2 regions of the Methylophaga sp. UBA3603 genome follow, and region 2 is predicted to be linked to the other one. Evidence: riboswitches for the same ligand, from Rfam matches in the RefSeq annotation. Region 2 holds a riboswitch; the other holds the start of a gene.
The links. Region 2 has a riboswitch for cyclic di-GMP ahead of B4F66_RS06450 (VPLPA-CTERM sorting domain-containing protein). Riboswitches for the same ligand answer to the same signal wherever they lie in the genome.

Region 1: linked by a shared signal. The riboswitch ahead of B4F66_RS13225 (hypothetical protein) and the one ahead of B4F66_RS06450 (VPLPA-CTERM sorting domain-containing protein) in region 2 are both predicted to bind cyclic di-GMP.

Annotation. Positions count from the first base shown of each region.
Region 1 is NZ_DFMC01000010.1:490,980-497,125, reverse strand. Features, by position in the region: partial or broken gene B4F66_RS13240 (PAS domain-containing protein) at 1-696, shown strand, start outside; gene B4F66_RS13235 (winged helix-turn-helix transcriptional regulator) at 1,019-1,291, opposite strand; gene B4F66_RS13230 (zinc-dependent alcohol dehydrogenase family protein) at 1,430-2,440, shown strand; cyclic di-GMP riboswitch class I at 2,734-2,820, shown strand; gene B4F66_RS13225 (hypothetical protein) at 2,837-3,487, shown strand; tRNA gene B4F66_RS13220 (tRNA-Arg) at 3,620-3,696, shown strand; gene B4F66_RS13215 (DUF502 domain-containing protein) at 3,932-4,555, opposite strand; gene dsrE2 (sulfur carrier protein DsrE2) at 4,590-5,054, opposite strand; gene B4F66_RS13205 (sulfurtransferase TusA family protein) at 5,059-5,292, opposite strand; gene B4F66_RS13200 (beta-barrel assembly-enhancing protease) at 5,389-6,146, shown strand, end outside.
Region 2 is NZ_DFMC01000008.1:207,448-213,593, forward strand. Features, by position in the region: gene B4F66_RS06440 (glycine cleavage system transcriptional repressor) at 1-549, shown strand, start outside; gene B4F66_RS06445 (PFL family protein) at 560-1,933, shown strand; gene B4F66_RS06450 (VPLPA-CTERM sorting domain-containing protein) at 2,007-2,612, opposite strand; cyclic di-GMP riboswitch class I at 2,628-2,705, opposite strand; gene B4F66_RS06455 (hypothetical protein) at 2,828-3,307, shown strand; gene B4F66_RS06460 (bifunctional diguanylate cyclase/phosphodiesterase) at 3,712-6,146, shown strand, end outside.

The DNA of each region.
Region 1 (6,146 bases), on a different contig from region 2:
GAGCCGTTTTATGAAGAGATTTTAAACTTTACCAAAGAGGGTGTGCCCTATTGGATAGTGTTGTCAGTGAACCCAATTTTCAATGAAAAGGGGGAACATACTGGGTTTGTTGGCGTGAGTTCTGATGTACGTGAAATTAAACGTCTGGTCTTAGAGCAAATCAACCAAAAAGATGCTATTAGCAGTCATTCGGCGGTGATGGAGTTTAATCAAAGTGGGCAGTTCATTTCAGCTAATCAGTTTACTTATGAACAATTAAACATTGTCGACGAAGTGCAAATGCAGTCTTTACTGGGAAATTTGAAAGATCATTTAGATGAGCCTCGCAAACAATTGATCGAAAAAGGTGAACCCACCGCGGTGATGATTAAACTGGCTCATCAAGGTGGTGAAGTAATTTTAGAGTGCATAATCTCAGCAATAACAGATTTAAACGGCAATATTTCTAAGTACATTGTGTTTGGTAGCAATGTCTCTTCTCGAAATAAGCTGGTGGCTGAAACTCATCTTTCTATGTCGAATGTGTTAAGTAAAATTCAAGCCACAGTAAAGACAATAAATGCAGTAGCCGATCAAACTAATCTGTTAGCGCTTAATGCAGCCATTGAGGCAGCAAGAGCTGGTGAAGCTGGACGAGGATTTGCGGTAGTGGCCGATGAAGTTCGCAACCTTTCGAAAAAATCGAATGAAGCAGCGGTTCAAATTGGTCAACTGATTAACGAAACTCAGTCGCATGTTGACGAGCTGGCTTCTTTTTTAAGTGAGTAATGTTTCTATACCGAAGAATAGTGTTAGCGTCAGCGCAAAGTTTATTCGTTCTCAGCTCAAATGCTTGTCCGACCCGTTAGGCAGGTGATCAAACACTCTAACGCTAGTGCAAATGACGTTTCAATTCAGATTAGGAAATCTCAAAAGCTATACCTAAATCCCTAATACTAATAGTTGAAACCCTGACGATTATAATTGCCGACAATGACCCTTTAGCTCAGATGAATTAGAGTGTACTCAAGCCGATTAGCTAAAGATCATTTTCAAGGGTCCAGTTTTTTAGTTCTTCAAGTATAGTCAGGGCATTCAATCCTCTAGCCGCAATTTTGTATTGGACCGCGACAGGTTTGCTTGAGATCACATCTCTGGTGATCAGTTTATTTTCTTCCATTGCCTTCAACCTCTCTGCCAGGACTTTTTTACTGGCCCCGGCAAGTTGTCTCGCAATTTCATTAAAACGCATGGGCTGATCTTTCAGGTGCCACAAAATGGAGCCTGTCCATTTATTACCGATAATTCTCATTCCCCTCTCAACTGGGCAAGGTTTATAACAAGTCTGGTCGTTTTCTCTCATAGTTATTTGTAGGTTACAAAAAGTTAACTGGTTGACTATTGTAACCTGAATGTTAGTTTGTATGTTTAGACAAACTAGAGAGCAGACATGAAAGGTAAATCAATTTTCGTCGAAGCGGGTGGTGGCTTTGATAAAGTTAGCGTAGAAGAAACAGAAACAATCTCGCCAGGTGACAGCGAAATTCTGGTCAGACTTCATGCTAACTCGCTTAATTATCACGATTATGCGGTCGTCAAGGGGCTCTGGCCTGCATCAGAGAAAAGAATACCTATGGCTGATGGTGCCGGTGAAGTAATAGAGGTGGGGCCAAACGTGACCGAATTTAAGGTCGGTGATAGCGTTGTGAGTACGTTTTTCCCTTCTTGGTTAAGCGGTGAACCAGTCGTTGATGGTTTCTCAACTGTTCCTGGCGATGGAGTAGATGGTTACGCAAGAGAATATGTCACGGCAAAGGCTGAAGCTTTCACCAAGTCACCCTCAGGTTGGTCTCATACAGAATCTGCGACGTTGACTACAGCAGCCTTGACAGCATGGCGGGCTTTGTTCGATTTTAATCAGCTCAAATCAGGTGATACCGTTCTTCTTCAAGGGACTGGTGGTGTATCCATTTTCGCTTTACAGTTTGCCAAAATGGCAGGCGCCAAAGTGATTGCCACTTCATCCAGTGATCAAAAACTCACTAGGTTGAAGGAGCTGGGAGCAGATCATGTGATCAATTATAAAAAAGAACCTAAATGGGGCTTTTTAGCCAGAGAACTTAATGATGGAAAAGGTGTTGACCACGTCGTTGAAATTGGTGGTGCTGAAACATTGGAGCAGTCTCTAAACGCTGTACGTATCGCTGGCCAAATTTCGTTAATCGGTATTCTTTCTGGACAGACTTGCGATATAAATATTGTGAAGACTTTTGTGAAACAGGTTAGGCTTCAGGGCGTCCTTGTTGGTAGTAGAGTCCATCAGCAGGAGATGATTAAAGCTATCGAGGTTAATCAGCTAAAACCAATTATTGATCGTACTTTTGCTTTAAAGGACATTGTCAAAGCATTTGAGTACCAAGAAACGAATCAGCATTTTGGTAAAATTTGTTTAGAGTTTTAAATGAAATAAAAAAGCCCCTGATGAGGGGCTTTTTTAATTTATTAGCCGCTCAATCCCCGACAGAATGCTTCAGAATTCGTCGGTCTAAAATAGCCCTGCTATAATTGTGGCCGATGTCCCTGTAGCTCAGATGGATAGAGCGTTGAACATTTATCTGTCCAAAATGAGAAGGATAGGGCTGGGATTACATTATTAGCTCTAATAATTAACATCAAAGATTTATTAATTAGTACTAAAGTACAATACTTTTTAATAAAATTTAGTGTAAGTTCGAAAGAGTGATCTAATCACGCTATTTATTATGCCAAACTTGGCGTGAGCCTTGGACGGAAAATTACAGCTGTGCTTTTAAGTAAAGGTATCAGGGCTGGGTTGCATACTTTAAGGAGTTCACCGATGAATAAGATGATAGCTACGATAATCTTCTCATTATTTTCTTTATCTGCTTTTGCCGCTACAGTCGACATTGATTTGAGTGGGGCTACCACTTCCACCCTTATTGATGCTGATGGGGCAAGTTTCTCACAAACTTTCACAGGTCAGACTGCATCTGGCTCAGCAATTTCAGGTTCCCCTACAGGGCCATTATCACTAACACCAAGTGGAACAATAAGAGTTGTCTCTTTTGATCCAGGTTGCACAGGTTGTGATTCTGGCAATTCACTTCTTACACCCTCAAGTTTTCAGGGCCCATTGTCGATTTTGTTTGATTTTAATGCCGACAGTTTTTCATGGGTGATGGGAAGCTCTGTTGCAGGATCCAATGTTGCTGCAGATTTATTTTCAAATAGTGGTAGTTTAATCAACACAGTACTAATCAGCATGCTGGAAGGGTACAACAAATACTCTATCTCCGGCTTGGGTGCTTTTGCAGGAATTACTTTTAGAGACAATAACGACCCAGCTGGAGTACGTTACATGGACATGTCTTACAATAGTGTTGTCGGAGTCTCTGAAGTTCCAATCCCTGCCGCCGCTTTCATGTTTGCGCCTGCATTGCTTGGACTCATGGGATTACGTCGAAGAGCAAAAAATAAAGTCGCTTAACTTTATTTCTTTCAGAAAGCCGTGATGATTAATTTCATCACGGCTTTTTTATTTGTATAACTTCCGTTCAACCGCCAATTGGTTTGTTTCGAAGTGAAGCCGATCAGCTTGACTGATATAATTGCGGCCGATGTCCCTGTAGCTCAGATGGATAGAGCGTCCCCCTCCTAAGGGGAAGGCCACAGGTTCGACTCCTGTCAGGGACACCAATAATAATCAATAGATTATTTTTGACTGGAAATGAATAATAGCGGGATAGTCATTCGCATACTCCCCATCAACTTTTAGAACCTTCATTTTTTCTGTAACAAATTTATCGATTTGTATTAGGTTTATCAGATTCAGAAAGTTGAGGTTGGGAAAGGAATAAATATCCCACTGGGTAATGGATACGGCGCAACTAAGAAAGTAATGACAATTCTTTACCAGTTGCCTTGTGAAAAATTATTTTTCAACAATGATTTTTGGTTGATGGCTTTCTGTTTCACTATCTGAAAGTCCTGCGGTCAGGATCCAGCGCATCGTGTCTTCATTCGACATTTCCAAAGACCGAACCTGATCTCGTGAAACGCAAATTGTATAGCCACCAACTTGATAGCTCATTGGCAGGTATATGGCGACCAGATTATTTTCCTGATCCTCCATGCCTAAAACATGGCTAACGTTATCCTTCACCAGAAAGCCAATCAGCTGAACCCCACCGATGGTGACAGCAACAGCATTGCTGAGACTTTCCTGCTGTTTCTCGCGAGAGAAAAAACGCGTGAAATCTCGTAATGCACCATGAATCGATTTCACCAGCGGAATGCGATCCAGGATGGATTCACCCATATCAAACAGTCGTTTGACCAGCCAGGCATTAACGGCAATTCCAATCACAAAAATTAACCCTATAGCCGCTAATAACCCAAGCCCTGGCCAATAAAAATCATAGGGTAAAATGGCAATCATTATCGGACGTAATGCACGCTCTGCTGTAACAGCCAACCAATAAATAAGATAAAGCGTCAGGGTGACGGGTAACGCTGTCGCCAAACCTTTTAAAAAAGTCTTCCAGACAAATTGCATAAAGCTGTTCCTATTCCAAACCGAATACGGTTATTCAGATGTATAAAGTTATATCGGCTTCGCTGGCAAATTCCAGAAAGGTGGCAGCGCCTCCATGACTGATTCCATCGATAAAATCTGAATTTTTAAAATCAAACAAATCGACAGTCATTTGGCAGGCAATTAATTCAACATCTGACTCCAGACAAATCTCACGTAATTCAGCAACACTGGCAACACCTTTCTTTTTCAATTTGCGTTGCATCATCCAGGTAGCAAAGGCTTCAAGCCCTGGAATAATTTGCACGATACTGGGGACCGGAACAGGCATGGGCATAGCAGGGTTGCCTAAAGGAGAGACTTTAAGAGACATATCTTTCTTAAGCAATTGCAAACCGTAAAAGGTAAAAAATATTTTGGCTTCAAACCCTAGCGCCGCTGCTGTGGAGGCCAGTAGAAATGGTGGATATGCACCATCTAAAGTACCTTTACTTGCAATTATGGCGAGTTTTTTGGCCATGCAGTCATACCCCTTTTTCGATGATGAAATACAATTTTCCGTCGACTTCTTCACTACTGAGTAGCGGATTACCAGTCATTTTGCAGAAGGCCGGAATATCTTTTAGCGCGCCAGTATCGGTACATATGAGTCGCAGTCGCTGAGAGGCTGACATTTCATTGAGCATCTTACGCGCTTTAAGCACTGGAAGTGGACAGTTTAAACCTGATGTATCAATTTCTGTATCAAAATCTGACATACTGATTTCCTTTAAAATATCCGTTCACATGATAAACGCAAGCGGCGTTTTTGTCTTTGTGGAACCGGTCTTAATGAGCCAAGGTCTATAGGCGTTATGAAATATCTTATCGCTACAGTTATATTTTTGATGAGCAATCAAGGCATTGCCCAGGCAAACCTGGATATTGCGTTGCCAGAAATGGGGGACAGTGCGGGTGCTCTGGTTTCGCCTGTGGAAGAGTATCAGGTCGGCCAGTCTTTTTACTGGAGCCTGCAGCAATCAGTGACCCTGGTTGATGACCCGGAAGTGAATAGTTATATCAACTCACTTGGACATCGTCTGGTGACCAATAGTGATGATCCCGGTCGTTCTTTCACTTTTTTTGTGGTACCTGACAATTCTGTTAACGCTTTTGCCGCGCCAGGCGGTTTTATTGGCATTCATACCGGACTGATGCTGACGAGCGAAGCAGAAAGTGAGCTGGCATCGGTCATGGCGCATGAGATAGCGCACGTTACCCAACGGCATATTCTGCGTAATTTCGAACGTTCTAAACGCATGAGTATTCCGATGACCGCTGCGATGATTGCTGCGGCTTTATTGGGGGTGGCTGACCCGAGTGCAGGTTCGGCTGCTATCATGGCGGTACAGGCTGGGAATGTGCAAATGCAACTGGATTACAGTCGGGCACATGAAGCTGAAGCCGATAATTTGGGCATGCAAACTCTGGTAAATGCAGGCTTTGACCCAAATGCGATGCCACGTTTTTTTGAGCGGTTGCAGATTGCAGGTCGCTTCTACGGTGGCGACCAGATTCCGGAATTTCTCAGAACTCACCCAATCACCGTGTCCCGTATTGCAGATGCCCGTGG
Region 2 (6,146 bases):
TCGGTTCTTGGCAATGACCAGCCAGGCATTATGGCAGCAGTTGCCACGGTTATTACCGAGCACGGCGGTAATATTGAAAATCTGAGCCAAACACTGCTTCAATCGGTATTCGGCGCATTATTAATGGTTTCAATGCCGGAAGACGCTCAGTGTGAAGAATTACACAAGGCTCTCCAGCAGGTAGGCCAGAAAATGCGTTTGTCGATTCACGTTGATCCCTGGGATGAGCAACCAACACCCTGGCAGGAAAATCCGCCTGAAGTGCAACCCTATATTCTGACCGTAATCGGCCCGGATCGACGGGGTCTGGTGGCTGAAGTATCTACCCAACTCGCCCGTCATGGGGTGAATATCACCAATATTCAGGCGATTTTCAAAGGCGGTAAGAATCCGATGGATAATCTGATGGTGTTTGAAGTTGATGTACCGCGTTCAACCATCATGCAGGATTTGCGTGATGCACTCCATGAAGTCGGCCAGAGACTGGATATCGAAATTGATACGCAACATCGCAAGATCTTCGAATCCGTGAGCAACATCAGTAATTAAGGAACCTCTCATGCTCAACGAAAAAGACATTATTTCAACTTTGATGATGGTGCGGGAACAAAACCTGGATCTTCGCACCGTCACTGTTGGCATCAACCTGACCGATTGCGTCAGTCATGATCTGGAAACATTCAAACGTAAAATTTACGACAAAATCACCCGTTATGCTGGCCAATTGGTGGCTTCCTGTAACCGCATTGAAAGACGCTACGGTATTGAAGTTGCCAATAAACGGATTTCTATCAGCCCAATCGGTGTTGTCGGTGCACCTTTCAGTTCAGAACAATTAGTTGAGGTCGCCGTAACGCTTGATAAAGCGGCGCATGAATTGGGTGTGGATTTTATTGGTGGTTTTACTGCTTTGGTAGAGAAGGGCATGAGTAAGGGCGATCAGGCTTTGATCGAAGCCATTCCACAGGCGCTGACGGAAACGCAACGAATCTGTTCATCCGTCAATGTGGCCAGTACGCGTGCCGGTATCAACATGGACGCGATTCTCAAGATGGGGCAAATCATCAAACAGGCTGCAGAACTCACTGCAGACGATGATGGCCTTGCTGCTGCAAAATTAGTGGTCTTTGCCAATATTCCTCAGGATGTACCGTTTATGGCCGGTGCTTATTTAGGTATCGGTGAAGCAGATGCGGTTGTCAGTGTTGGTGTCAGTGGTCCCGGTGTAGTAAAAGCGGCTTTGGAAAAAGCCTTGGCTGAAGATGAAAATATGGATCTGAGCCGTGCGGCGGATGTCATTAAACAAACAGCAGCCAGACTGACACGTGCTGGTGAGTTGGTGGGCCGTGAAGTGGCACAATTACTCAATCTGCCATTTGGTATTGTCGACTTGTCGTTGGCACCGACACCGAATCGTAATGACAGTGTCGGAGAGATTTTTGAAGCGATCGGTTTGCCAGCTTTTGGATCACCTGGCAGTACCGCATTTTTATCCATGCTCAATGATGCAGTGAAAAAAGGTGGTGCGTTTGCCAGCTCACATGTGGGTGGTTTAAGTGGTGCGTTTATTCCGGTTTGTGAAGATTTGACCATTGCTGAGTCGGCTGCAAACGGCACCTTGAATCTGGAAAAACTCGAAGCCATGACGGCAGTCTGTTCAGTTGGCCTGGATATGGTGGCTTTACCTGGAGATACTTCAGCTGAAATGCTATCCGCGATTATTGCTGATGAAATGGCAATTGGTGTGATTAACAAAAAAACCACAGCAGCAAGATTGATTCCAGCGCCTGGCAAAAAAGCAGGTGATATTGTCCGGTTTGGTGGTTTGTTGGGTGAAGGCCCAGTGATGGCTGTCAATATGGGGAATCAGGAAAACCGCTTTGTGCGACTAGGCGGACGTATTCCTGCTCCGATTCAAAGCTTGGTCAATTGATCATCTTATGCTAACAATTAAAAAGCCGTGACAGAAACTGTCACGGCTTTTTTAGATAAAATAAGCGTCAGAATTACTGGCTTTTCGCTCTTCTACGCATTGCTAAAAAGCCCATCAAACCTGAACCAAATAACCAAACTGCTGCTGGTATTGGAACGGCTGAAACCCGGATGTTATCCAGCATCGCTCCAACATTATCCCCCCCGAAGTTTCTAAAAGATAATTTATCCCCATCAACCAAATCAACCAGGAAACTATAGGTATGCCAATTTTCATCCCAATCCAAGAGAAGATGATTAACAAGTGCACCTGCTCCAAACAACACCGAAACTTGGTCAGCAGGACCATTACGTTGATTACCAGATAAATCAAAACTCACTTTGTATTTTCCTGCAGAAAAACCATTTTTAGAAGACAAAATTCCTGCGTCACCAGTTGAGCCGTCCAGATCTACGCAAAAGCTACCAACTGAACAAACGATTCCCCATTGATTACCGTTTTTGATCAAATCAACCGTACCGTTTGATACATCCCAATTAACGAAGCTGTTATAGTTTAAGACAGAACTCGCCTGACCTTCACCTTCAAAGCTATCATATAGGCTATCAATGGTTGCAGCAAAGGAAACTGGAGCAAAACATAATGCAGATATTGCTAAAATTTTTGTTAAGTTTTTCATAGATATATCCTCAATTTTTGTAGTTCAGCAATCTCAACTTTGAGACCGGAAACTTTCCGTCCTTAATTCGCATTAAGTTTGGCAAAAATTAAAAATAAATGTGTCTTATAAAGTTCGACACAGATTCAAAATAATCCTTATTTAGACGTTTTTTAATTGTACTTTGGTACAAATACACTTAATAAATCACTTACGGTTAGTCCGGTAACTTATTAATGCAAAAACTCGTTGTACAAATTATTATCTTTCAGTGGGATAAATCTCAGCTTTCTGATGCGCACAAAAAAGCAAGGGCAGGATTACCTGATCGCTATCCGCTAAAATCCTCCTCTTCTGTTTTGTCTAATAAGCAAATATTGCTTGATAAGCATGGGGATGATATTTCCGGAAATCGCATTCGCTATCAACTGACAGATGATTATTTTTTAATTGATCGTTTTCGTGTTGGTTTAAAAGTCAAGACAGTGGAGTTCAAACCACGATTACAGGCCGATGAACCACCGATATTACTTACTTCGCTCGAAGAAGGGTGGGTACAGTGTCAGTACCAGTGGCGCTACCGGATGGATGAAGGCGGTTATATTTACTGGCTTTATGAAAATGTGATCGTAAATGTCTGCTTCGCAGAAAAAAACGATCCAGGTGTTTTTGTAAACTCACCTCCCGCCCAACGTTTTACAACTCTACTGACCTGACTCATCAAACGCTCACAAAAACCATAAGACCACTTGCTTTTAGTTCATGCTTGAGGATGAGATGGAGAGCACAGGTTTTTGGAGAATAAATCTCTATAATCGCATTAAATTTCTACGGGACAAATTATTTTCTTTCCTTGGAGTCAATATATTACGACCAAGGTAAAAGTCCCTGGTTTTAGTGAGAATTATCCCTTGTAATGAAAAGGTAATATGCCTAAGATGCCCCGGCATTTTAAGATCGTTAAAATCAATTAACAGTTCTGTTTAAATATTTTTAATTGCCTGTTATGAATCAGTAAGTCCTTGAAATTATTTCAACTTAATCGCTAAGTAAAAACAGACGGGGTATTGACCATCTATCTAATGACCACCTCAGCCAAAACAAAGCCAAAAAGCCTCTCGTGAACAGCTATGTAGCCGATACCTCACCGGTTGCCATAGTGAAGTTTTGTCTGCAGTCTGAGCGGCAGATAGCAATTCTCGACAGTACAGCTTCCATCGTTGATATTTTTGGTTTTACCGCAGCACAAATTATTGAAGATTCCTCGTCTGCATGGATGAGCATTGATTCAGATGATCGTGGCATTATTCTGCAGAAAATGGCTGAGTCAGCTCAAACGATGCAACCTCTGAATCTGGGTTGGCATGTGTTACACCCTCAGAAAGGTAAGGTTTTAGTGGATTGCAAAGCCATGCCTGAAGCGGATTCAGAAAACGGAATGGTATGGCATGGCTATTTTCAAAATATCACCGACCTGAAACGTACAGAGCAGGAAAATCAGTCTCATTTGTGGTTTCTTGAATGTCTGGATCAGGTCAACCGGGCTATTCAGGGCACCAATGATCTTGAGCAGATGATGAGTGATGTTCTGGCAGCGATATTGTCGTGTTTTGCATGTGACAGAGCATGGCTTTTATATCCTTGTGATCCAGCAAGTGCCACTTGGCATATCCCCATGGAGCAGACCACTCCTGACTACCCTGGTGGTCTGTCTGCTGGAACAGATTTCCCGATGACCGAAGAGGCAGCCCGAGGTCTGGAAGCCTATCTGGCCAACAGTGAACCAGTAACGCTGATTACCACTATAGAAAGTCCTGATGCACCCGAATTTCTGAGAGAGCATCATATTCGCTCAATCATCGGTACGGCCATCTATCCAAAAACCGGTAAACCCTGGGTGTTTGGTTTGCATCAATGTTCGTATGAGCGAGAGTGGACTAACGACGAAAAACGTTTATTCAGTGAAATCGGTCATCGTTTATCTGATGGCTTGACCAGCTTGCTGATATATCGTGAACAACGTGAGAGTGATGAACGCTTTCGGCAGGCGTTTGAATTTGCTGCGATTGGAATGGGGGTGTTGTCCTTGAGTGGGCAGTGGTTAAGAGCCAATCATTCCATTTATGAAATGTTCGGCTATTCCGAAACTGAACTACTGCAAATGACCTATCAGGAAATGACCCATCCCGAGGATTTGCATAAAGGACAAGCGGAGCTTGATCGGCTGATTGCTGATCAAATTCCCTATATGCAGATTGAAAAGCGCTATCGTCATCAAAATGGGGACTATTTCTGGGCAAGACTCACAACCAGCATTGTCAGAGGAAGAAACAACCAGCCGCTGTATTTAGTTTCGCAGATAGAAGATATCGAAGAGCGTAAAAAATCAGATCAAAGTATCGCCCTGTTAAATTTTGCTATCAATCAGGTAAAAGAATGCATTTATCTGCTGGATGGAAAAGGGCGCATCAGATATGTCAACGATGAAACCTGTCACACCATGGGATACAGCCGTGACGAATTAATGGCTATGTCCGTTCCTGAAGTTGACCCAGATACCTCTCAGGAGGTTTGGAACGAACATTGGCAAGAACTTAAACAAGAACGTTCCGTTCGTTTGGAAACTCGCCATAAAACAAAAAACGGCAGGATCATTCCAGTCGAGGTGAATGCCAACTATTTTGAGTATGGCGGAATTGGCTACAATCTGGCACTAACGCATGACATCACTGAAAGAAAAGCGGTTGAAATTGCTTTGCGGGAGCAGGAAGAACGTTTCCGGCAACTTGCCGATAATATTGAAGAAGTTGTATGGCTGACCGATCTTGCTATGGGGCATCTGCTTTATATCAGTCCAGCCTATCAAAGCATCTGGGGACGCAGCTGTGAAAGTCTTTATGATAAGCCGTCGTCCTGGTTGGAAACGATTCATCCTGAAGATATAAATAATGTCAGTCAGGCTGTTGTTCAAGGCAAGATAACTGGCGAATACGATATTGAATTTCGCATTATCCGCCCGGATAGCACCATTCGTCATATTCACCAAAGAGCCTTTCCGATATTGAATGAAGCGGGCGATGTGTATCGAATTGCCGGCACTGCCCAGGATATAACGGAACGGAAAGAGCAGGAAGCACATATTGAATATCTTGCCTATCACGATTCATTAACCGCTTTACCAAACCGTTTATTGACGATGGATCGTCTCGGGCATGCGATTACCCATGCTACACGTCATGCCGATGTATTGGCCGTTTTGTTTCTGGATTTGGATCGCTTCAAAACCATCAATGATTCACTTGGTCATCAGGCAGGTGACTTGCTGTTACAGCAGGTTGGTTCACGCCTGCTTGGGGTATTACGTGAAGAAGATACCATCGGCCGGGTGGGAGGTGATGAATTTCTGATTTTGCTCCCCAGTATTAATACACCTGACGATGCGGCACATGTCGCCCAAAAGCTACTCGACATTTTATCTCCACCCTTTATGGTAGTAGGTCATCAATTACATGTTAATGCCAGCATTGGGATCAGTTTGTGCCCCCGAGATGCAGT